DNA from 3 places in the Arthrobacter sp. 08Y14 genome. Region 1 is predicted to be linked to each of the others. Evidence: riboswitches for the same ligand, from Rfam matches in the RefSeq annotation. Region 1 holds a riboswitch; each other region holds the start of a gene.
The links. A riboswitch is a leader RNA that binds a small molecule or an ion and turns the genes downstream of it on or off. The one in region 1 is predicted to bind S-adenosylmethionine.

Region 1 (7,303 bases):
CCACCGCCTTCTTTTCGGCCAGCCCCAGCAGGGCGTCGGTAATCTTGCCGATCACCGCCAGCAGGATGATGGCCAGCAGCAGCCGGTCGGTGCGCCCGTTGTTTTGCGAATCGGTCAGCAGGAAGCCCAGCCCCATGGAAGAGGCGATGAGCTCCGCGGCCACGAGGAACAGCCAGGACTGCGCCAGCGCCAGGCGCAGCCCGGAGAACACTGCCGGAACGACGGCGGGCAGCTGCACCGTGGTCAGGAGTTTCAGCCCGTTGAGTCCGAAGGCGCGGGCGGCCTCCACCAGGTTCCGGTCCACGTGGCGCAGGGCCAGTGACACGGTGGTGAACACCGGGAAGAAGGCGCCGATAGCGATCAGCGTGATTTTGGAGTCCTCGCCGATCTTCAGCCACAGGATCAGCAGGGGCACCCAGGCCAGCGACGGCACGGCACGCAGTGCGCCGATCATCGGACCCAGCAGGATGTCGGCCAGGCGGGACAGCCCCAGCACGGCGCCCAGTGCCAGGCCCAGCAGCCCGCCGGCAGCGAAACCGATGAGCACCCGCTGGGTGGAGATGGCTACGTGGTTGCCCAGCTGGCCGCGGCCGATCAGGTCAGCTGCGGCAGTGTAGACGGCTGACGGCGAGGGGAGCTGGACCGGACTGAAGATTCCGGCGGCTGTGCTGATCTGCCAGGCGGCCAGTACCAGGACGGGAACCACCAGGCCCAGTCCCGCGCGGGTCCAGCGGCTGGTCAGGATGGTGCCGGCCGGCGCTGGATTCCCGGCACCGGCGCTCGCGGATGCCGGCGTCTTCAGGACCGAGCTCACTGTGCATCCGAAATGGACTCGGGATCAGCGGACTTCACGAAGGAGTCATCAAACAGGCCGTCCAGTGCCTTGTCCACGGCGTCCTGGCTCGAGACGTCCCCGGTTTCCACCAGCGTGGGACCGATTTTCTCGAGCACGCTGCGCTGGGCCTCACCCGGGGCCGGGTCCACGTCGAGGTTGCTGCGTTCCAGCACCACGGTCTGGGCCACTGCCAGGTCCAGGCCGGCAACATCGGCCAGGATCTGCGCCGTTTCCTCCGGGTTTTCGGCAGCCCACGCGCGGGCCTTCTCATATGCGTTGACCACCGCCTGGGCCAGTTCCGGATCGTCTTTCAGGAAGGATTCGTTGGCGGCAAGGATGCCGTAGGTGTTGAAGTCCAGGTTGCGGTGGATCAACCGGGCACCGTTTTGTTCGGCACCCGCCATGATCGGATCCAGCCCTGCCCAGGCATCCACAGATCCGTTTTCCAGGGCGCTCCGGCCGTCCGCGTGCTGCAGTTGTTCCACGGTGACGTCATCCAGGCTCAGTCCGGCTTCGTCCAGGGCCTGGACCAGGAAGAAGTAGGGGTCGGTGCCCTTGGTGGCCGCTACGGACTTGCCTTTGAGGTCCGCCACGGAGGTGATGTCCGAGTCGGCGCCCACCGCCAGGGCCGCCCATTCCGGCTGGGAGAAAATGTCGATGGCCTTGATCGGGGATCCGTTGGCGCGGTGCAGCAGTGCTGCGGAGCCTGCGGTGGAACCGACGTCGACCGCCCCGGAGCGCAGGTTCTCATTGGCCTTGTTGGAGCCGGCCGACTGCACCCACTCCACCGTGACGCCGTCGTCGGCCAGAGCGGATTCCAGCCAGCCCTGGTCCTTGATGATCAGGCTGAGCGGGTTGTAGGTGGCGAAGTCGAGGGTGAGGGTTCCGCCGTCGGCTGCGCCCGCGTCGGCGGCGGCATCTGAATCCTCGCCTGCCACGCAACCGGTGAGCAGCAGGGAAGCTGCGGCGGCGGCTGCGGCCAGGGCCTTGAGCGCGGTGCGGGAAGCTGAGGGGGAATTGAGGGAACGGCTGTTCATGGGAATTCTTTCTGATGAGTTGGCTGCGAGGCATCGCGGTTCATGCGCAAAATGGGCGCAGAACGGCGGGGGTAGCGGCCCTTAAAGGGGTGACGCCGGGGAGGAGTTTTAGTGGCGGTCGACGCCGAGGCGGGCCAGGAGCTCGCCGCGCATTCGGGCCAGCTCGGCCGAGGCGCGGTTCCGCGGGCGCGGGCCGGGCACGGTGATGGTGTCCGTAATGGTGGCTCCGGCAACACCGGGCTCCCTGCCCAGGACGATGATGCGGTCTGCCAGCTGGAGGGCTTCATCCACGTCGTGGGTTACCAGCAGCACCGTGGTGGGGGTGGCCCGGTGAACCGAGAGCAGCAGGTCCTGCATCTTCAGCCGGGTCAGGGCATCCAGTGCACCGAACGGTTCATCCAGCAGGAGCACGCCGGGCGTGCGGGCCAGGGCCCGGGCAAGAGAGGCGCGCTGCGCCATGCCGCCGGAAACTGCCCGGGGACGGTGTTTGGCGAATGCGGCCAGTTCCACCAGCTCCAGCAGTTCGGCCACCTTGGCCTTGCCGTTCTTGGCGCTGATGCCCTTGGGCAGGCCCATGGCGATGTTGGCCTGCAGGGTTTGCCAGGGCAGCAGCCGCGGTTCCTGGAACGCGACGGCGCATCGGTCATCAATGCCGCGGACGGGTGTTCCGTTGATCCGGACTTCCCCGGTGGTTGGAGCGTCCAGGCCGGCTGCGGCCCGCAGGAGCGTGGACTTTCCGCAGCCGCTGGAGCCCAGGATGGCCAGGACTTCGCCGGCATGTACGTCAAAGGTGATGTCCCGCAGCACCTGGTGGGTTTCACCGCCCGAGCCGAAAGCGCGGCCAAGGGAGGAAAAGGAAACGGGAAGGGCGGAGCCGGCGGCGCGCGTTTGGGGCGGCGCGGCAGGGGACTGTGAAGCCAGAGCGGTCATGTTAACTCTCCATCGGTCCTGGCAGTAGCACCCTACGGATAACGCCTTGGGCCGGGAGGCCTCCTGCGGTGTTGTCCTCGCTATCGCCGTCCCTCAAGGAGGAGGTACGGCAACCAGGGTTGCTGCGGCTTCACTGATCCAGGTCTCTCAGCCGCTCGGGATGGTCAAGAGCAACTAAACGCGCGATTGCGGAAACCGGCAAGTCCCCCGCGTAATATTTCGACGCCCCGTCAGGAGCGCAGGCTCTGCAGCGCCGGATGCGCCGCCAGTCCGTGTTCGCCGTACAGGGCCCAGACCAGATACGCGATGGCCAGCGGTGCTTCGGGCCCGCCGATCAGGAGGGGCTCATAAGAATAGAACTCCAGTACCAGACTGCAGTTTTCAGGTTCCGGGTAGCAGGCGGAAATCTGCGAATAGGGAAAGCTGAGCCATCTTCCGTTCACCTGGGCAATAATCTTGCGGTCTGTCAGGAACATTTGCGTGTGTTGTTTTTCCCGCCATTGTTGAAGCGATACCGCCTGGGCTGCACGCCGCCGGGAACGATTGGCGAGAGCCGTCAGCCCAACACCTGCAAGGACAAAGGAAGGCCGGCCCCAGAAGAATCCGGACGTGTGAACATAAGTTCCGTTGAGGCCGTAAAAACGCGCATAATCGGCGTTTATGAAAAGGTGAACCGATTCCCCCGGTTCCAGCACAACTCCCCACACCTCTTGGGTTGGAGGGGCCTGCCCCCGGCGAAGCCCGTCCGTCAGAACCCGTGCCGCGGACCACGCTTCGTCATACGTCCGCTGTAAATCGGCCTGAGCCCTCTCGGCTTTATTGAGATGACCTCCGGAGCGGCGGTGGGCGCGGAATGTTCGGTGCCCGTTCTGAATGACCTTTATCAGCAGATAAATGCCCAGGAATATGCATCCGGCGAATAGGGCCAGCACTATGAGGCCCTTGGGGATGACGCCCAACGCGGAAGCGGCCACGGCATTCAGGACAAGCGGACCAAAGAACCAAACCACCGCAATTCCTGCCAAGGGCACTATCCAGCCGACGTGATTCTTCATGGGGGTGACCGTAGCGCTGCACGGGGGCGGGGGAAAGAGAAATTGCCGCTTGTGGACAAGTGCAGCAGGCAGGCCGGCGGATTCATGACCGCAGGTTAACGGCTGCGGTTCACACAGTGTCATGTATTTCCCCTGCCCGTCCGGGTATGCAAATACTGGTGGCGAAGGATCATGAGTCCCAACGAAAAGCTCTGGCTGGTTGGGCGGCAACCCTCTTTCCGTAGCGGGGTGCCCCAGATGAGGATCCGGCCGTGTCGCGTCCGCGAACGGCAAGTACGGCGCCCCAGCGGGTGCGTCCCGTCCCGAAGGATTTCCCTGTGTCCGAATCATCTTCCTCAACACATCAGAACAGCCGGCGGCAGATCCGGTTCAACGCCTTTGACATGAACTGCGTGGGCCATCAGTCTCCGGGACTGTGGCGCCATCCGCAGGACCAGTCCGCGAACTACACGGACCTCCGCTATTGGGCCAACCTGGCCCAAACCTGCGAGCGCGGATTGTTTGACGGCATCTTTATCGCAGACGTCCTGGGCACCTATGACGTGTATGGAAACTCCAACGAGGCCACACTGCGGCAGGGCACCCAGGTGCCGGTGAATGACCCGCTGCTTTTGGTCTCCGCCATGGCACTGGTCACCGAGAACCTCAGCTTCGGCATCACCGCGGGAACAGCCTATGAACACCCCTACCCCTTTGCGCGGCGCCTCTCCACCCTGGACCACCTCACCAACGGCCGGGTTGGCTGGAACGTGGTCACCGGCTACCTGCCCTCGGCGGCCCGCAACATGGGTGCCGAAGACCAGCTTGAGCACGACGAGCGCTACAACCACGCGGATGAATACCTCGAGGTGATCTACAAGCTGCTGGAAGGCTCCTGGGAGGATGACGCCGTCGTCCGGGACAAGGACAGCGGCATCTTCACCGACCCGGCGAAGGTGCATGACATCAACCATGAGGGCAAGTACTTCAAGGTTCCCGGCATCCATATCAGTGAGCCGTCACCGCAGCGCACTCCGGTGATCTTCCAGGCCGGCGCCTCGCCGCGGGGCATTGCCTTTGCGGCCGGCAATGCCGAGGCCGTCTTCGTGGGCGCGCCCACGAAGGAAAAGCTCAGGGCCACGGTCACCCGGATTCGTGATGCCGCCGAAGCTGCCGGCCGGGACCGCCACTCCATCCGGATCTACACGCTGCTGACCATCATCACCGCGGCAACATCAGAGGAAGCCGAAGCCAAGCATTTGGACTACCAGCGGTACGCCAGCGACGAGGGCGCCCTGGCCCTGATGTCCGGCTGGCTCGGCGTGGACCTGTCCACCTACAACCTGGACGAGCCGCTGGGCAATGTGCAGTCCAATGCGATCCAGTCTGCCTCGGACAACTTCCAAAAAGCGAAGGACGACGGCGAACCCTGGACGGTGCGCGACATCGCCGAATCCGCGGGGATCGGCGGGCTGGGTCCGCGGCTGGTGGGCTCGGGGTCCGACGTCGCCGAGGAGCTCATCCGGTGGGTGGAAGAGACCGATGTGGACGGCTTCAACCTGGCCTACGCCATTACCCCGGGTACCTTCGAGGACGTGGTGGAGTTTGTGGTGCCGGAGCTGCAGAAGCGCGGTGCCTACCGGACGGAATATACCCCGGGGACGCTGCGCCACAAGCTCTTCGGTGCCGGTGACAAGCTGCCCGAAAACCACCGCGGCGCGTCCTTCCGTCTGCAGCCGGCAGGGACTCCGGCACGCTGAGGGTTCCGCCGTCCGGCCGGAGGTTTGCGGGGCGGGTTCCGGGCGGGGCCATTGACCGGGGACCGACTGCCTCCTTACGTTTGAAGGGTCCGCGCAGTGAACCCCTTTAGCGAGCAGGAGTCCGCTATGGAACCCTCACCCAGCGCCACCGGCATGGCCCTTTCCGCCGACGGCACCCGCATCGCCTGGTCCCGGCAGGGCGGCGGTCCGCCCCTGGTGATCGTGGATCCGCTGACAGCTGACCGCAACAGTTCCAGTACCCGGGCCCTGGCGCAGCTGCTCTCCGAAAACCACACCGTCTACACGTATGACCGCCGCGGACTGGGTGAAAGCGACGTGGGGGAAGAGTACACGGCCGAGTCCGACGTTGATGACCTGCTGGCAGTGGTGCAGGTGGCCGGCGGAAGGGCTGACCTCTACGGGTTCGCGTCGGGTGCCTTCCTGGCGCTGCGCGCCGCCGAGGAATCCGCCGTCATCACGCGGGTTGTCGCGCTGGAGCCGACCCTGGCCCTGGACGAGGGTGAAGACGAGATGCTGGTGCTGCAGACGGAACTTGAGGGACTCGGCGGTGTGCAGGTGCCCGTGCTGGTGCTGGCAGGGAGCTCCAGCGGCAACGAAACGCAGGATCTGGCCCGGCGGGCCGCCGATGCCCTGGATGAAGGGGAGTTCCAGCTGCTGGAAGGCAACACGGCCAGCGTTCCGGAGACCGCCCTGGCCGATGCCATCGAATCTTTCCTGAGCTGAGGCAGGCAGTCGGGCGTAAGCTGGACCCCAATCCAGGAGCCCACCGAAGGACGGCAGATGCCACACGTCAATAAATCCGCAGTTGTCGAAGCACTTCTGACCAACAAGGGCGCCCGCTGGGCGGTGGTGGGCCTGTCCAACAATCCGCGCCGCACCGCCGTCGGCGTCTCCCGTTACGTCCAGGACCACCTTGGAATGGAAATCATCCCGGTGAGCCTGAAGGGAGACGATGTCCACGGCAACAAGGGCTACCGGCGGCTCAGCGAAATTCCCGGCCAGATCGACGTTGTTGACTGCTTCGTGAATTCCTCCCGTGTCGGGGACATCGTGGATCAGGCCATCGAGGCAGGCGCGAAGGCGGTGTGGCTCCAGCTGGGTGTCATTGACGAGGCGGCGGCGCAGCGGGCGGCCGACGCCGGGCTGGACGTGGTCATGGATACCTGTCCCGTCATCGAAGCTCCCCGGTTCGGTCTCTGACCCGTTACAGCTTGGCGAACCGGGCGCGCAGGATCCCGGTGTACAACCCGTAACAGATCATTCCCGCGCCCACGGCTCCCAGCGCCAGCACGCCGAAGGGCTGCTCGCGCAGGGCGTGGAGTGCGCCGTCGAGCCCGGTGGACTTCTCCGGGTCGGCCGTGAAAGCGGCCACCATCACCAGGATGCCCAGAATAGCCAGGGACACTCCCTTGGCGACAAAGCCCAGCGTGCCGGTAATGGTGACGGCGCGGTCCCAGATGCCCGCCGGAATCGCCGTCAAATCCTTGCGGAAACGTCCGGTGGCGCCCTTGAAAATGAAGTAGCCTCCGACCACGACGATGCCAAGTCCCACGAGACCGAGCAGGACGGCGCCCGCCGGCTGCGCCATCAGCTTGGCGCTCCAGCCTGCGGAACTCTCGCCGCTGTCCGTGCCGCCGCCCAGGGCAACGGTGCCGAAGGATACGCCGATGGCACCGTAGGTGATGG
Region 2 (7,303 bases), on a different contig from region 1:
TGAGGGTAAGGCCGTCCCTTGTCGTGGTCGGTTCGAGTAATCTCCGAGGTGTCCAGCGGAGACTGCCGCGGCGCCTTCCATGCGAAGTGCCCGGTGCCAGCAGCAGGATTTCAGAGGTTCTGCCGATGACCGGTAAACCCCAGATGACGGCGGCCGACTGCTGGATCAGGATCCGAGGTGCCTGTGCCTGATCCACGGCAGCGGTAATCGAGGCACGGTCCCGGTCCCACTGCGGCATCTTCTGCCACTGGGCGGCTTCGATGTAGACCCCTGCCCGCACCCGGACCAGCTCGCCCGCCTGACATCTCCGGGCCAGGGAACGTCTGCCGGAGCCGTCGCGATCGGCGTCGGCTGCATAAAGAAACTCCGGATCCATGAGACAAGCGTGAATCCTGGGCTTGCTTCACTAGATGGACCGGGAGCGGTCTGTGGATAAAAACCCCGCCTGAGGGAAGACCGCCACTTTGGGCAGGCGCATCCGGATTGGGAATTTGCTGCCGGTGCGGACCGGCAGTGATTTCCCGAAAGGTGCGCGGATGCCCAAAACGGCAGCGGTTCAGGGGTCCGGCCCGCCCAAAAGGTGCGCGGATGCCCACAGCGGCAGCGATTCAGGGTCCGGCCCGCCCAAAAGGTGCGCGGATGCCCAAAGCGGCAGCGGCTCAGGGGTCCGGCTCGCCCAGAAAGTGCGCGGATGCCCAAAGCGGCAGCGGTTCAGGGTCCAGCCCGCCCGAAAGGTGCGCGGATGCCCACAGCGGCAGCATTTACCCAACTGGTTCCGCCGCCGGCGGGAAAGGCGACCACTTTGGGCAGGCGCATCCGGATTGGGATTCTGCTGCCGGTGCGGACCGGCAGCGATTTCCCGAAAGGTGCGCGGATGCCCAAAGCGGCAGCGGATCAGGGGTCCGGCCCGCCCAGAAAGGTGCGCGGATCCCCCAAAGCGGCAGCAGAACTAGATCTCGACGAGGCCCTTGGCCGTGTTGAACGTGACGGACATGATGCCGGGAGTTCCCTTGGGGGAAATCCACGTGACGCCCACGTTCTCCAGCGGTTCCTCGGCCGGGGTGCCCAGCCACTGCGCCACACGGTCAGCGGAGCCGGCAATGGTCAGCGAGTCCAGCTTCACGGCACCGGGCATGCCGGGCAGGGCAGCCGAGGGGTGCAGTTCCTCGGTTCCGTCATCCCAGCGCAGCATGTACGGCACCTGGGGGTCGGCGATCAGGCCGTTGATGCCGATCTGCCGCCAGGTCAGTTCCTGGCCGTCGGGGAACTTCCGGTTACCCGGAACGGAGAGCCGTCCAAGCCGTTCTTCAAAGGGGGTGAGGTCATCCACAGCCACGCACCAGCCCATCCAGCCGCCGCCGCACTCCGAGCGCTGGCGCACTGCCTGGCCGAAGGGAGCCTTGTCCGAGGCCGGGTGGTTGAGGGCTTCCACCACCTCGACGTACTGATGGTTGGCCAGGGGAAGGATCATGTTCCGCGTACCAAAACGCGGATGGACGCCGCCCTTGACGAAGTCCGCTCCCAGAGCGTCTGCGATCCTCTCTGTCGTGGCCAAAAGACCGTCGGATTCACTGGCATAAGATACATGGTCCAAGCGCATGCGGCCCATAATGGCACGTTGTGACCCGCGTCTCGACTTAGGGCCACCTAAGGCGCCGAAGACGCTTTCCCCGCAGCCGCCGGGAAAAGGTACGCGCCCATCCGTGCCGCCGACGCCCGGGAAATGATCCGTCACACTCCTTGCAGGCGCCGGACTTATCCGTTTTCATAGGGGATAGGTCATGAGTGCCAGCAGATAGCCCCGGCTTGCTGGCCGGCAACCCTCCAACCGCGGTGGGGTGCCCCGGGTGAAGACCTGGCCCTGCCTCAACGGATGCAGGGCAAGCGCGGGTCCCACGTGGCTGCCGGTTACCTTGTTCCGGCCGGAAGTCTCTGTGCGGCCCTTAGGTTATGGGAGCTAAGCAGTGTCAGAAAACTGGTCCTTTGAAACCCGTTCCATCCATGCCGGCCAGGAGCCCGACGCCGTTACCGGCGCCCGCGCCCTGCCTATTTACCAGACATCGTCCTTTGTCTTTCCCAGTGCGGAAGCAGCAGCCAACCGGTTCGCCTTGGCTGAGCTTGCCCCCATCTACACCCGCATCGGCAACCCCACCCAGGAAGCGGTGGAAAACCGGATCGCTTCCCTTGAAGGCGGGATCGGGGCACTGCTGCTCGCCTCCGGGCAGGCCGCGGAAACCTTCGCCATCCTCAACGTGGCCGAAGCCGGGGACCACATCGTTGCCAGCCCCAGCCTTTACGGCGGAACGTACAACCTGTTCAAGCACACGCTGAAGAAGTTCGGCATCACCACAACGTTCGTGGCCGATCCGGACAATCTGGAGCAGTGGCGGGCGGCGGTGCAGCCCAACACCAAGGCCTTCTTCGGCGAGGTGGTCTCCAACCCCCGCCAGGACGTGCTGGACATCGAGGGCATCAGTGCGGTGGCGCATGAGGCCGGCATTCCCCTGATCGTGGACAACACGCTCTCCACCCCGTACCTGATCCGGCCCATCGAGTGGGGCGCGGACATTGTGGTGCACTCGGCCACCAAGTACCTCGGCGGGCACGGTACCGCCATTGCGGGCGTCATCGTGGATTCGGGCAACTTTGACTTCGGTGCCGATCCGGAGAAATTCCCCGGCTTCAACACCCCGGATGAGAGCTACAACGGGCTCGTCTATGCCCGTGACCTGGGTGCCAGCGGCATTCTGGGTGCCAACCTCGCCTACATCCTCAAGGCGCGGGTCCAGCTGCTCCGCGATCTTGGCTCCTCCGTGTCCCCGTTCAACGCGTTCCTCATTGCCCAGGGCCTGGAAACCCTGAGCCTGCGCATGGAGCGGCACGTGAGCAACGCCGTCGCGGTGGCCAACTGGCTGGAAGGGCACGACGACGTCGTCTCCGTCGCCTATGCGGGCCTGGAATCCAGCCCGTGGTTCGAGCGCGGACGCCATTACGGGCCGCGCGGAACGGGCGCCATTGTCTCCTTCGAGATCAACGGCGGCATCGACGCCGGCAAGCGGTTCGTGGATGCCCTGGACCTGCACTCCCATGTGGCGAACGTGGGCGACGTGCGCTCCCTGGTCATTCATCCGGCGTCGACCACCCACAGCCAGCTGGGGGCCGAGGCGCAGCTGGCAGCGGGAGTCAGCCCCGGGCTGGTCCGGCTGTCCGTAGGCATTGAGCACATTGACGACATTATTGCGGACCTCGACGCCGGGTTCCGGGCAGCCAAGGGAGCGTAGCGGGCAGCGTGACACTTCCTTCTACCTCAAACGCTGCCGGAACCGCCGGCGGTACCGTACCGCAGCACTCCGCCCCCGCCGGGGACGGGGTGCTGCGGCATGCGCGCATCGGCAGCCTGCATCTGGAAACAGGAGGCTACCTGCCGGACGTTTCCCTTGCCTACGAGACGTGGGGGACCCTCAACGCGGATGCAAACAATGCCGTGCTGGTGGCCCACGCCCTCACCGGCAGCACCCATGTGGCCAGGGGCAGCAGCGGCGAGGACGGCTGGTGGGACGCACTGGTGGGTCCGGGCAAGACGGTGGACACTGACCGGTACTTTGTCGTCTGCATCAACATGCTCGGCGGCTGCTACGGATCCTCCGGACCATCGTCGCCGGATCCGCAGGGGCTCCCCTGGGGGTCGCGGTTTCCCTTTGTCACGATCCGGGACTCCGTTCGCGCCGAGGCGCGCCTGGCCGACCAGCTGGGAATCCGCGTCTGGCACACCGTGCTCGGCGGTTCCCTGGGCGGCGCCCGTGCCCTGGAATGGGCCGCCACCGAGCCCGGCCGAGTGCAGCGCTGCGCCGTCATTGCGTGCACCGCTGCCAGTTCCGCGGAGCAAATTGCCTTTGGCCAGGCGCAGCTGGAAGCCATCCGCCTGGATCCGGATTTCAACGGCGGCGACTATTACAACGGCAGGGCTCCCGTTGCCGGTCTTGGCCTCGCCCGCCGGATCGCCCACATTACCTACCGCTCCGAAGCTGAGTTGGAGTACCGCTTTGGCAACGGAGCGCAGCTGCAGGAGGACCCGCTGGGGTCCGCGCTGCCGGCGGCACGCGGGCGTTATGCGGTGGAGAGCTACCTGGACCATCAGGCGCGGAAGCTCGCAGACCGGTTCGACGCCAACAGCTACCTGCTGCTGACCGAGGCCCTGATGAGCCACGATGTGGCCCGCGGCCGCGGATCGGTGCGCCAGGCGCTGGCCAACGCCGGTGCCGAATTCTTCATAGCCGCCGTGGATTCGGACCGGCTCTACCTTCCGCAGCACTCCTACGAACTGGCAGCGGCTCTGCCCCGGAAGACCGGTGTGCACATGATCAGTGCGCCGATCGGCCACGACGGGTTCCTCACCGACGTTGAACAGATCGGCGTTCCGCTGCGGGACCGGTTCTTCGGAGCGCCCTAGCGGCGGCGGGGTGCCTACCCTTGCGAAGGCCGCCTGAACGTGGAAGAAACAACCCCATGGGTGATTCGATTCGCGTGGCGGCGCAGGCACAGTGTTCCCCGGCGCAGCTCTGGCACACGCTGGTGGACAACCGTGCGGCGTGGTGGCCGGAAATGGAGTTCACGGCCAGCCCCGGGTCGCCGCTGGCGGAACGGGCGGCCGATGACGGCGAGCAGCGCGCTTCGGGCACCGTGTTGGCGGTGGCGCGGGACCGGCTGCTGTCCTTCCGCTGGAGAATGCCCGACTGGAATGCGCACACGGTGGTGAGCATACAGCTGGCCGCATCACCGGGACCGGACCCGGAAACGGACTACACCGACGTCGTTGTCACCGAAAGCGGTTTGGGCACTCTGGCAGGGGGCGCCGACGTGGCCCGCACCCACACCGAGGAATGGGCCGACCATTTGGCGAACCTGATTTCGCTGGCCGAAAGGGGCTTGGCGGGCTGAATGAGCCGGCTCGCCCAAAGTGCCTGGCCCGTCGGGCGTCCGCTTAGTCGGCCGAACCCGGAGGCATGCCGGGACCGCCAAACATGGGTCCGGCGTCGGGGCGCTTGGCGGAAATGCCGTCGCCGGAGGACTGGTGGCGCACGCGCCGGACCACCCACGGCATGAAGTACTCACGGGCCCAGGTCAGGTCCTCGGTGCGGGCCGTACGCCAGTTCTTCACCGGCATGGGCTTGGGCTCCAGGGGCTCCAGCGTGTGCGGAACGGCGAGAGTTTCCAGCACCATCGCCGCGATCGTGTGATGGCCCAGCGGTGAAAAATGCAGCCGGTCCGGCGCCCACATCTCCCGGTTGCTCAGCTGGCGCAGTGCCCACATGTCAGCGATCACGGCGTCGTGCCTGGCGGCAACGGTCCGGAGGTTCTCGTTGTAGACGGCCACGCGGCCGCGAACACTGCCGATCACCGGCGTGGCACCAAGATCCGGCCCGGTGAAGAGCACCACCGTGGCGCCGCTGGAGACGAGCCGGCCCACTGCAGCATCCATCTTCTCGGCCAGCTTGTCGGGGTCGCCGCCGGGGCGGATGACGTCATTTCCGCCGGCGCAAATGGTGATCAAATCCGGATGTAGTTCGATCGCCGGCTCCAGCTGTTCCTCTATGATCTTGTTCAGCAGCCGCCCCCGAATGGCCAGGTTGGCGTAGGCGAAGCCGTCGCGGGTGCGTGCCAGTTCCTCGGCCACCCGGTCCGCCCAGCCGCGGTGCCCGCCGGGGCTCTGGGGATTGGGGTCGCCGATTCCCTCGGTAAAGGAGTCACCGATGGCCACATAACGGGTCCAGGGATGAACCGCGGATTCCCCGCCTGCAGCGGGTTCCGGGGCAGGGGCGGACGTTCCGGCTGCCGGCGTGGACGAAATTTCGGGGATCGAAGGAGAAGTCACCAGTTCATCCTGCCAAGGAGGGGGCTGGCTACGCGACCGTAGGTTCGCGAACAGGCCGTGCCAGAATGATTATCATGCCTAAAACTGCTCCCTGGAATCCCACTGTCCTTTGGTCCAAGCCGGAAGCCGAGCGGCCCGGTACGCCGCTGCTGGTCCTCTTCCACGGTTACCTCGCCAACGAGGAAGACCTGATGGGACTGGCGGATTACCTGCCCTCAAAGTTCACCATCGCCTCGGTCCGCGCACCGCAGGCCCTTGGCCCCGGCTACACCTGGTTTCCGCTGATGAACGACGCGGACTTCTCCGTGGAGCGCGTGGTGGACGCGGTCGACGACGTCGCCGGCTGGCTGGACAGCGTCAAGGACGTGCACAGCAGTGTTTCCCTGCTGGGCTTTTCCATGGGCATGGCCGTGGCCAGCACGCTGCTGCGCCACCGGCCCGCGGACTTTGCCGCCGTCGTCGGGCTCTCCGGCTTTGTGGTTCCCGCTGAAGGAAATCCGTTCTTCCACGACGACGAGCTCACCGCCGGCGGCGTGCCGTTCTTCTGGGGCCGGGACCAGGCCGATCCGGTGATCGACGCGCCGCGCATCGAATTCACCCACGCCTGGCTGAACGAGCACACGGCGCTGACCAAGATCCTCTATTCGAACATGGGACACGGCATCAACATGCAGGAACTGGGGCATGTGAAGGAGTTCCTCACCCACCTGGTGCTCAAGGGCTGATCCGCACCGGAGCGGGCCGGCCGGCCCGCCGGAGACGGGTTAGTCTTCGGTGACGATCCGGATGGCTTCGCCGTTGACGGAGATGACGTCGCCGGGGTGCAGCTGGCGGCCCCGGCGCTCCTCGATCTCGCCGTTGACCTTCACCAGGCCGTCTTCAATCAGCTGCTTGGCCTGGATGCCGTCTTCGGCCAGGCTGGCGAGCTTGAGCAGCTGGCCCAGGCGGATCATTTCGTCGCGGATGGGAAGGTCTTGGGGATCGGTATTACTCATGTGTCCATTCTGCCGGATATTGTCCGGGCCCGATTCCGGCCTTGCGCCCGCCCTGCCGTAGGGTAAGTCCGTGCCAAACGCTGTGCGAATCAATCCGCTGATCGGTCTTCCCCTTGCTGTCCTGGCCGGGACGGCCATTCCCGCGCAGGCGCGCGTCAACGGTGCGCTGCGCGAAAGGATCGACGACGGGCTGGCTGCAGCCCTCATCAGCTTCTCCGTGGGGCTCGTAGTCATGATCCTGATTTCGGCGCTGCTGCCGCGGGGGCGCGCCGGTGCCGCGCAGCTCCTTCCGGCCCTGCGCGAGCGCCGCTTTCCGCGCTATTACGTGCTGGCCGGAGCCATTGGCGGTTATTTCGTGCTGTCCCAAACCCTCACCGTGGCGGTGCTGGGCGTTGCCGTGTTCACCGTTGCCGCCGTCGCCGGCCAAACCATGACC
Region 3 (7,303 bases), 700 kb from region 1:
GTTCCCTCGACGGTAGGAGTGCTCGGCGGCGGACGGATGGGCGCGGGCATTGCCCACGCTTTCTGCACGGCCGGAGCAACAGTAGTGGTGGTGGAGCGCGACGACGACGCCGCCTCCGCCGCTTATGACCGCGTCGCCGGCGCATTGGCCAAGAGCGTCGAGCGCGGCACCGTTTCCGAAAGCCTGGCCGACCTGACCGCGCGGCTGTCCGTTTCCACGAACTATGCGGCGTTCTCCGGTGCCGGGTTGGTGGTGGAGGCAGTGCCGGAGGATTTCGGACTGAAGGCAGCAGCCCTGGTTGCGGTCGAGGAGCAGCTGGGATCCGAGGCTTGGCTGGCGTCCAACACGTCTTCACTGTCCGTCTCCGGCCTGGCGGAAAAGCTGCAGCGCCCGGAGCGGTTTTGCGGGCTGCACTTTTTCAACCCGGTGCCCGCCTCCACCCTGATCGAGGTGGTGCTGGGCAAACAGACCTCCGGGGAGCTGGCCGAAGCCGCCGCCGCCTGGGCCCAGGACCTCGGCAAGACGCCCGTCGTCGTGAACGATGCCCCCGGCTTTGCCAGCTCCCGGCTGGGAGTGGCCATCGCGTTGGAAGCCATGCGCATGGTGGAGGAGGGCGTGGCCACGGCAGAGGATATCGATGCCGCCATGGTCCTGGGCTACAAGCACCCCACAGGTCCGCTGCGGACCACCGACATTGTGGGTCTGGACGTGCGCCTGGGCATTGCCGAGTATCTTGCCGAAACCCTTGGTCCGCGGTTTGAACCGCCGCAGATCCTCCGCGACAAGGTGGCGCGCGGCGAGCTCGGCCGGAAGTCCGGCAAGGGCTTCTTCGACTGGTCCTAGAAGGGCGTGATGGGCAACCGGGATGTGGAGTGGGAAGGCGCGGCGAATGCCCGTGACCTGGGCGGCATCCCGGTTGCCGGCGGCGGCTCCGTGGCACCCGGCCGGATCTTCCGGATGGGCCGGTCCGAATGGCTCACCGGGCGGGGCTGGGCGCAGGCCCGCGACGCCGGCGTCCGCACCGTCATCGACCTCCGCAACGACGTGGAGCAGGGCCGCCGGGACACCGACCCGGAAGTGAGCCCCGACGCCGCCGCAGGCATCACGTTCCTGACCCGGCCCACCCAGGAAGCGAACGATCCCGACTTCACCGCTTTGTGCGGCCCGTACATGGACTCGCCCAAGTGGTACCGGGAGAACCTGCGCCGCTGGCCGGAGAAGATCGCCGCCGTCGTTCAGGCCCTGGCAGACGCCGACGACGGCGCGGTGGTGATCCACTGCTCCGCCGGCCGGGACCGCACCGGGCTCGTCGCCATGCTGCTGCTCCAGCTGGCCGGGGCATCACCGGAGGCCATTGCCGACGACTATGAGGAGGCGGTCCGCGGCATTAATGCCTTCCACGCCACGCAGGTGCATCCGAGGGAAAAGCCGCTGACCTCCGAGCAGGAAGACGCGCGGGTGGCCGACGGACGGCGGGAACTGCTCCGCGCCCTGGACGGGCTGGACGCGGAACAGTACCTGCGCTCAGCTGGGCTTAGCCCCGCTGAGCTTGGGCGTCTTCGGAGTCGTTTGCGTTGAGCTGTTTACAGGGATGGACCCTTTCCGGCGTCGCCAAGTAGAAAAAAGAGCGCCGTGCGGGGCTGTCAAAGCCTCCGGGCACCAGCAGCGACGAATAGCGTGCGCACCACTGTACCTGGCCGTTGGAATGGGCCAGCGCCTGCGACAGGGAAGGCAGGTCGTGGAACCACATCAGCTGCTGCTCGCCGTCCACGACCAACTGGATCAGGTCCAGATCGAGATCGACGTAGGCCTGGGCATCCACCCAGTCATCGTAAACAGCCAGGCGCTTGCCGTGAATGAGGTGGACGTTGTGGCCGGGGGTGTAGCTGATGCAGCGGGCGCCACTGGAGATACTCACAGTGTGTTCCTTTACGGTTTGTCCTTGCCCGCACCGGTTGGCCGCGGGCCGCTTCGTCATCCGAACCACCCGCCGAACAATGGGGTTGGTGTGAGGCCAGTCGGAGCTTTTACGGACCCGGATTCCTCCGGGCGTTGGCCACCTCTCGTGAAGCTGACACCACCATAGCGCATGCCGGTGACAGCCGGGAACCGCCGCCGTGCCGGAGGCATCAGCGCCAGCCGGCCGCCGGCGCGACATGCTTCACGATGTTCTCCAGCAGCTGCACGTTGTAGTCCACGCCCAGCTGGTTGGGCACCGTCACCAGAAGCGTGTCCGCAGCCTGAACCGCGGCGTCCGCGGCAAGCTGGGCGGCAATGACATCAGGTTCGCCAATGTAGCTCTTGCCGAACCGGGCCAGACCGCCGTCGAGCCGCCCCACCTGGTCGCGTCCCTCGGCTTGGGCGCGCAGCCCAAAATACCGGCGGTCGGTGTCGGTCACCAGCGGAATGACGCTGCGGCTGACGGACACCCGCGCAGTCCCCTCATGTCCCGCATCGGCCCAGGCCTTGCGGAACACCGCAATCTGCTCGGCCTGGAGCTCATCGAAGGGAACTCCGGTATCCTCCGTCAGCAGGGTGGAGCTCATCAGGTTCATGCCCTGTTCGCCGGTCCACTTGGCCGTCGCCCGGGTTCCGGAACCCCACCAGATCCGTTCTGCGAGGCCGGGGGACTGCGGATCGATGGCCAGCGCGTCGGAACTGCCGGTCATCATCGGATCCGCGTTCGCCAGGCCTGCGCCGGCAATCGCCGCCCGGAACACCAGTGTGTGCTTGCGGGCCTCATCCGCATCGGTGCTGTCCCCGGTGGGAACGTAGCCAAATGCCTCATAGCCGCGCAGCGCGGGCTCGGGTGAACCTCGGCTCAGGCCCAGCTGAAGCCTGCCGCCGCTGATCAGATCCGTGGCCGCCGCTTCTTCGGCCATGTACAGCGGATTTTCGTAGCGCATATCGATCACCGCCGTGCCCAGTTCAAGCCGGTGAGTCCGTGCGGCCATGGCGGACAGCAGGGGGAACGGCGCAGCGAACTGCGGGGCGAAGTGGTGGACCCGAAGGAAGGCTCCGTCAATGCCAACTTCCTCGGCTGCCACCGCCGTTTCAACGGTCTGCAGCAGGGCGTCACGGGCGGTGCGGACAAAGGAACCCTGCACGTCGCGGTAATGTCCAAAGGACAGGAAACCGATCTTCTTCATGTTCATTGACAGCACCGGTTTCCGAGCAGATATTCCCGGCTGCCGGCTCCCCGGCACCACAGGATGAGAGGCGAACAGCATGCACCTGACCATGGTCCCGGGGATCGGCGGTTCCAATGATGAGCACTGGCAAAGCCGGTGGCAGGACGGTGCCGCGGACGTGTCCCGGATTTCGCCGTCGTCGTGGGATGACCCGAACCTGGAGAACTGGATGGACGCGCTCGACGACGCCGCCGGCTCCCGCGGCGGTGACACCATCCTCGTGGCCCACAGCCTGGGCTGCCTGGCCTCCGCCGAATGGCTGCTGCGCAACCCGAAACGCGCCCGGGGCGTGCTGCTGGTAGCCCCGCCGGATCCGGCCGAGCCGGCCTTCCCGGACACTGCCGGATCTTTCCGGGACCCGCGGTTGGAGCCGCTTCCGGTGCCCGGACTGATGGTTGCCAGCGAAAACGATCCCTACTGCACCCTCCCCGGAGCACGGCTGCTGGCCCAGGCCTGGGGTGTCCCCGTGATCGACGCCGGAGCACTGACCCACATCAATGATGAAAGCGGCATCGGGAACTGGCAGCAGGGCCGGGACCTGCTGACCGCGTTTGCCGCAGGGCTGGGCGTTTCCATTCCCCTCGGCTGAAAACCGGGTAAGAATGGGGTCCATGAAACTTCCGGTAATGCCGCCCGTAGCCCCCATGCTGGCCAAAGCCGTGACTGCACTGCCCGAGGGGGACTACTCCTACGAGCCCAAGTGGGACGGTTTCCGCTCCATCATTTTCCGGGACGGTGATGAGCTGGAAATCGGCAGCCGCAACGAAAAGCCGATGACCCGGTACTTTCCGGAACTGGTGGACGCGCTCAAGGCCAACCTTCCGCAGCGCTGCGTGGTGGACGGCGAAATTATCCTGATCAACGGTTCCGGGAAGCGGCTGGACTTTGAAGTCCTGCAGCAGCGCATCCATCCGGCGGCCAGCAGGGTGAAACTGCTGGCCGAACAAACACCGGCGGCTTTTGTTGCCTTTGACCTGCTGGCGCTGGATGACACCGGTTTCCTGGACCGGCCGTACGCGGAGCGCCGAAGCGCACTGGAAGCCGCGCTTGCCCACGCCGCCGCACCCGTTTATCTGACCAGTCGCACCACCGATCCAGGCACCGCGCAGCGCTGGTTCAGCGAGTTCGAGGGTGCCGGCCTGGACGGCATCGTGGCCAAACCCCTGACGGATCCCTACCAGCCGGGCAAGCGCACCATGGCGAAGTACAAGCACGAGCGGACCGCTGACTGCGTGCTGGCCGGCTTCCGGGTGCACAAATCCGGGCCGGACGCCGTTGGCTCGCTCCTGCTCGGCCTCTACAACGACGACGGCGAACTCACCAACGTGGGGGTGGCCGGCGCGTTCAGCATGGCCCGCCGGCGTGAACTGTTTGCTGAACTGCAGCCGCTGGTGTCGGATTCGGCAGACCACCCGTGGACCGCCGACAAACAGGACGCCGGAACGCGCACGCCCCGCAACTCCGAGGGCAGCCGCTGGAGCGGCGGCAAGGACCTGTCCTTTGTGCCGCTGCGGCCCGAGCGCGTGGTGGAGGTCAAATATGACCACATGGAGGGGGAGCGGTTCCGGCACACCGCCCAGTTTCTGCGCTGGCGGCCGGACCGCTCCCCGGACTCGTGCACCTACAGCCAGTTGGAGGAGCCGGTGAAGTTTGACCTGGCGGAAGTGCTGACCGCGCCGGCCGGGACGTAGTTCAGCCTGCCGCTCAGTCAGCCGCGTCCGCGACAGTGCCCCTTGCCTCCCTGGGCCAGCCGCTCCACGTCCACTGCGGCGGTAATGGCGGCGAAGTAGCCCTCGCTGTATCCGGTGGCCGTGGGATGCAGGGCAAAGGGGCCGTCCGCAAGGATCCAGGGGTCCGGTGAACCGATGCCGTGGCCGGCGAAGGCTTCGGTCACGTCCACGAAGGTGCCGTCGCCCACCTGACCGGCAACGACGGCGTTGAGCGCGTCTGTTCCGGCGTTGAACAGGTTCTGCGCCTCTACGCTGAGGATTCCCGGCGCAGCGGCCTCGAACAGGTGCGGATAACCGGCCACCACCAGTTCCGCCCGCGGTGCCGCCTGGCGGATCTGCGCAAAGCTGGCCTGCAGCTGGGCAACGACGGCGGTCTCCGCGTACGCCTGTGCCGCCGCCACTGCGGGGGCGCAGGTTTCCGGCAGCACGGGTCCGGCGCAGGCAGCCACCACTGAGCCGAACTGCACGTCATTGCCGCTAATGGTGACCGTGACCAGATCGGTCTGCCGGTTCAGCAGGTTGGCTGAGACGGCGGTGGAGATCTGCTCCGGCAGGTCCACGGGGCCTGCGGGCGGGGCCGGATCGGTGGTCAGTGCCGTGGCGCCGGCGCAGGACTGATCGCTGTCCAGCTCCACGCGCGGCAGGGCGTCCAGCAGGGTCGGATAGCCCTGGGCCGTGCGGCGGCAGGCATCCAGCAGCGGCCCGCCGCCGAATCCTGAAGCGTAGGAGTCCCCAAACGCTACATAGTCAACCGTTTTGTCCCGGCCGTGGCCGCCGCCGTGGCCTTTGCCGTGGCCGTTCCCGTGCCCCTTTCCATATCCGCCCCGGTGGCTGCCGTCCGCCCGGGCATCGGTGCCGGAGCCGGACACCGTTTCCGCAGCCGAAGCCGGCGCGGCGGTCACCGCGCCGGCAAGGGCTCCGGTCAGCCCCAGCAGGAGGGCACCAACCAGACCGGTGCGCCGGAGCCGGCCCGCCGATTTGGAGTTCCCCGGTGACCCGGAGGACGCGGAGAACCGGGGCAAAACCGTAGTCGGAGAATGAAACTCGTACATGATGCTCCTCAGTGGATGCGGATGTGCGCTCCAACGTAGTCCTGAACAATCTCCGCAGAACACCGTGGGCATGGCTCCGGCGCGCAGAACGGGTAGATTTCCGGTGCCCCAACCCGGCAGGGTGTGCTGCGCCACATCCTGCTGTAGGCTAAATCCTATTACTGAACGTCCGGTCAGTTATCCCGCGGTGGCCTGCCGGCCTGCCGCTGGACCTAGGCACGGACGGGACCGTACCGCAGGTCCCATCAATGCTTTCGAAAGGGCCAGTCAACGATGACCTCCACAGCCATAGACGTCCGGGTAGTGCCCAGCTACGTTCGGGATTCCTGGTGGATTCCGGACCGCTCTGAGCTCACGGCCGCAGACCCGGCGGAAGTCCGCGATGCCAGCACAGGGGAAACACTGGCCCTGGTCAGTACGGCGGGGCTGGACCTGGCTGCCGCCGTCGAGCACGCCCGCACGGTTGGCCGGAAGGGCCTGCAGCAGCTGACCTTCCACCAGCGTGCCCTCAAGCTCAAGGAGCTGGCCACCTACCTCAACGCCCACCGGGATGAACTCTATGAGGTGTCGGCCCGCAGCGGCGCCACCCGCACCGACTCCCTGGTGGACATCGACGGCGGCATCGGGGTGCTGTTCACCTTCGGATCCAAGGGGCGACGTGAACTGCCCAACTCCACCGTGCTGGTGGATGGTCCTGCCGAAACGCTGTCCCGTGACGGGTCCTTCATCGGCGAACACGTCTACACCTCGCTCCCGGGAGTGGCCGTGCAGATCAATGCCTTCAACTTCCCGGTCTGGGGCATGCTGGAAAAGCTCGCCCCCGCCTTCATCGCGGGCCTGCCCAGCATCGTCAAGCCGGCCACGCCCACCGGCTATCTCACCGCAGACGCCGTGAAGATGATCATCGATTCCGGCATCCTGCCGGCCGGATCCCTGCAGCTGATCTCCGGTTCAGCCCGGGACCTGCTCGACCACCTGGACTACCGCGACTACGTGTCCTTCACCGGCTCCGCCTCCACGGCCAAGCTGCTGAAGGCCCATCCGAACGTCGCCGAGGGCGGGGTCCGCTTCACCTGTGAGACCGATTCGCTCAACGCGGCCATCCTCGGACCCGACGCCGTCCCCGGCACCCCGGAGTTTGATGCCTTCGTGAAGTCCCTGGTCACTGAAATCACCGTCAAAGCCGGCCAGAAATGCACCAGCATCCGCCGCGCCATTGTGCCCGCTGAGCTGGTGGACGACGTCGTTGCCGCCGCCGGCAGGCGCATTGAACAGCGAGTGGTGCTGGGTGATCCCCGCGCCGAAGGCGTCACCATGGGCGCCCTGGCGT

Region 2: it holds a riboswitch for S-adenosylmethionine, as region 1 does, so the genes downstream of both, CXR03_RS15030 (bifunctional o-acetylhomoserine/o-acetylserine sulfhydrylase) here and CXR03_RS06470 (LLM class flavin-dependent oxidoreductase) in region 1, are expected to answer to the same signal.
Region 3: it holds a riboswitch for S-adenosylmethionine, as region 1 does, so the genes downstream of both, CXR03_RS03010 (hypothetical protein) here and CXR03_RS06470 (LLM class flavin-dependent oxidoreductase) in region 1, are expected to answer to the same signal.

The regions. Positions count from the first base shown of each region.
Region 1 covers NZ_PJIX01000001.1:1,338,422-1,345,724, forward strand. The annotation lists gene CXR03_RS06450 (ABC transporter permease) at 1-745, opposite strand, end outside; gene CXR03_RS06455 (aliphatic sulfonate ABC transporter substrate-binding protein) at 811-1,872, opposite strand; gene CXR03_RS06460 (ABC transporter ATP-binding protein) at 1,981-2,802, opposite strand; gene CXR03_RS06465 (hypothetical protein) at 3,033-4,067, opposite strand; SAM riboswitch class IV at 4,025-4,139, shown strand; gene CXR03_RS06470 (LLM class flavin-dependent oxidoreductase) at 4,175-5,596, shown strand; gene CXR03_RS06475 (alpha/beta fold hydrolase) at 5,723-6,340, shown strand; gene CXR03_RS06480 (CoA-binding protein) at 6,398-6,817, shown strand; gene CXR03_RS06485 (DUF1206 domain-containing protein) at 6,822-7,303, opposite strand, start outside.
Region 2 covers NZ_PJIX01000003.1:583,444-590,746, forward strand. The annotation lists gene CXR03_RS15020 (hypothetical protein) at 1-376, opposite strand, end outside; gene CXR03_RS15025 (VOC family protein) at 950-1,609, opposite strand; SAM riboswitch class IV at 1,778-1,893, shown strand; gene CXR03_RS15030 (bifunctional o-acetylhomoserine/o-acetylserine sulfhydrylase) at 1,965-3,281, shown strand; gene CXR03_RS15035 (homoserine O-acetyltransferase) at 3,371-4,450, shown strand; gene CXR03_RS15040 (SRPBCC domain-containing protein) at 4,507-4,938, shown strand; gene CXR03_RS15045 (SGNH/GDSL hydrolase family protein) at 4,982-5,758, opposite strand; gene CXR03_RS15050 (alpha/beta hydrolase) at 5,947-6,597, shown strand; gene CXR03_RS15055 (RNA-binding S4 domain-containing protein) at 6,637-6,867, opposite strand; gene CXR03_RS15060 (DMT family transporter) at 6,938-7,303, shown strand, end outside.
Region 3 covers NZ_PJIX01000001.1:639,076-646,378, reverse strand. The annotation lists gene CXR03_RS03020 (3-hydroxyacyl-CoA dehydrogenase family protein) at 1-843, shown strand, start outside; gene CXR03_RS03015 (tyrosine-protein phosphatase) at 853-1,578, shown strand; gene CXR03_RS03010 (hypothetical protein) at 1,535-1,918, opposite strand; SAM riboswitch class IV at 1,934-2,071, opposite strand; gene CXR03_RS03005 (LLM class flavin-dependent oxidoreductase) at 2,130-3,155, opposite strand; gene CXR03_RS03000 (alpha/beta hydrolase) at 3,229-3,780, shown strand; gene CXR03_RS02995 (ATP-dependent DNA ligase) at 3,803-4,882, shown strand; gene CXR03_RS02990 (SGNH/GDSL hydrolase family protein) at 4,900-5,973, opposite strand; gene paaZ (phenylacetic acid degradation bifunctional protein PaaZ) at 6,247-7,303, shown strand, end outside.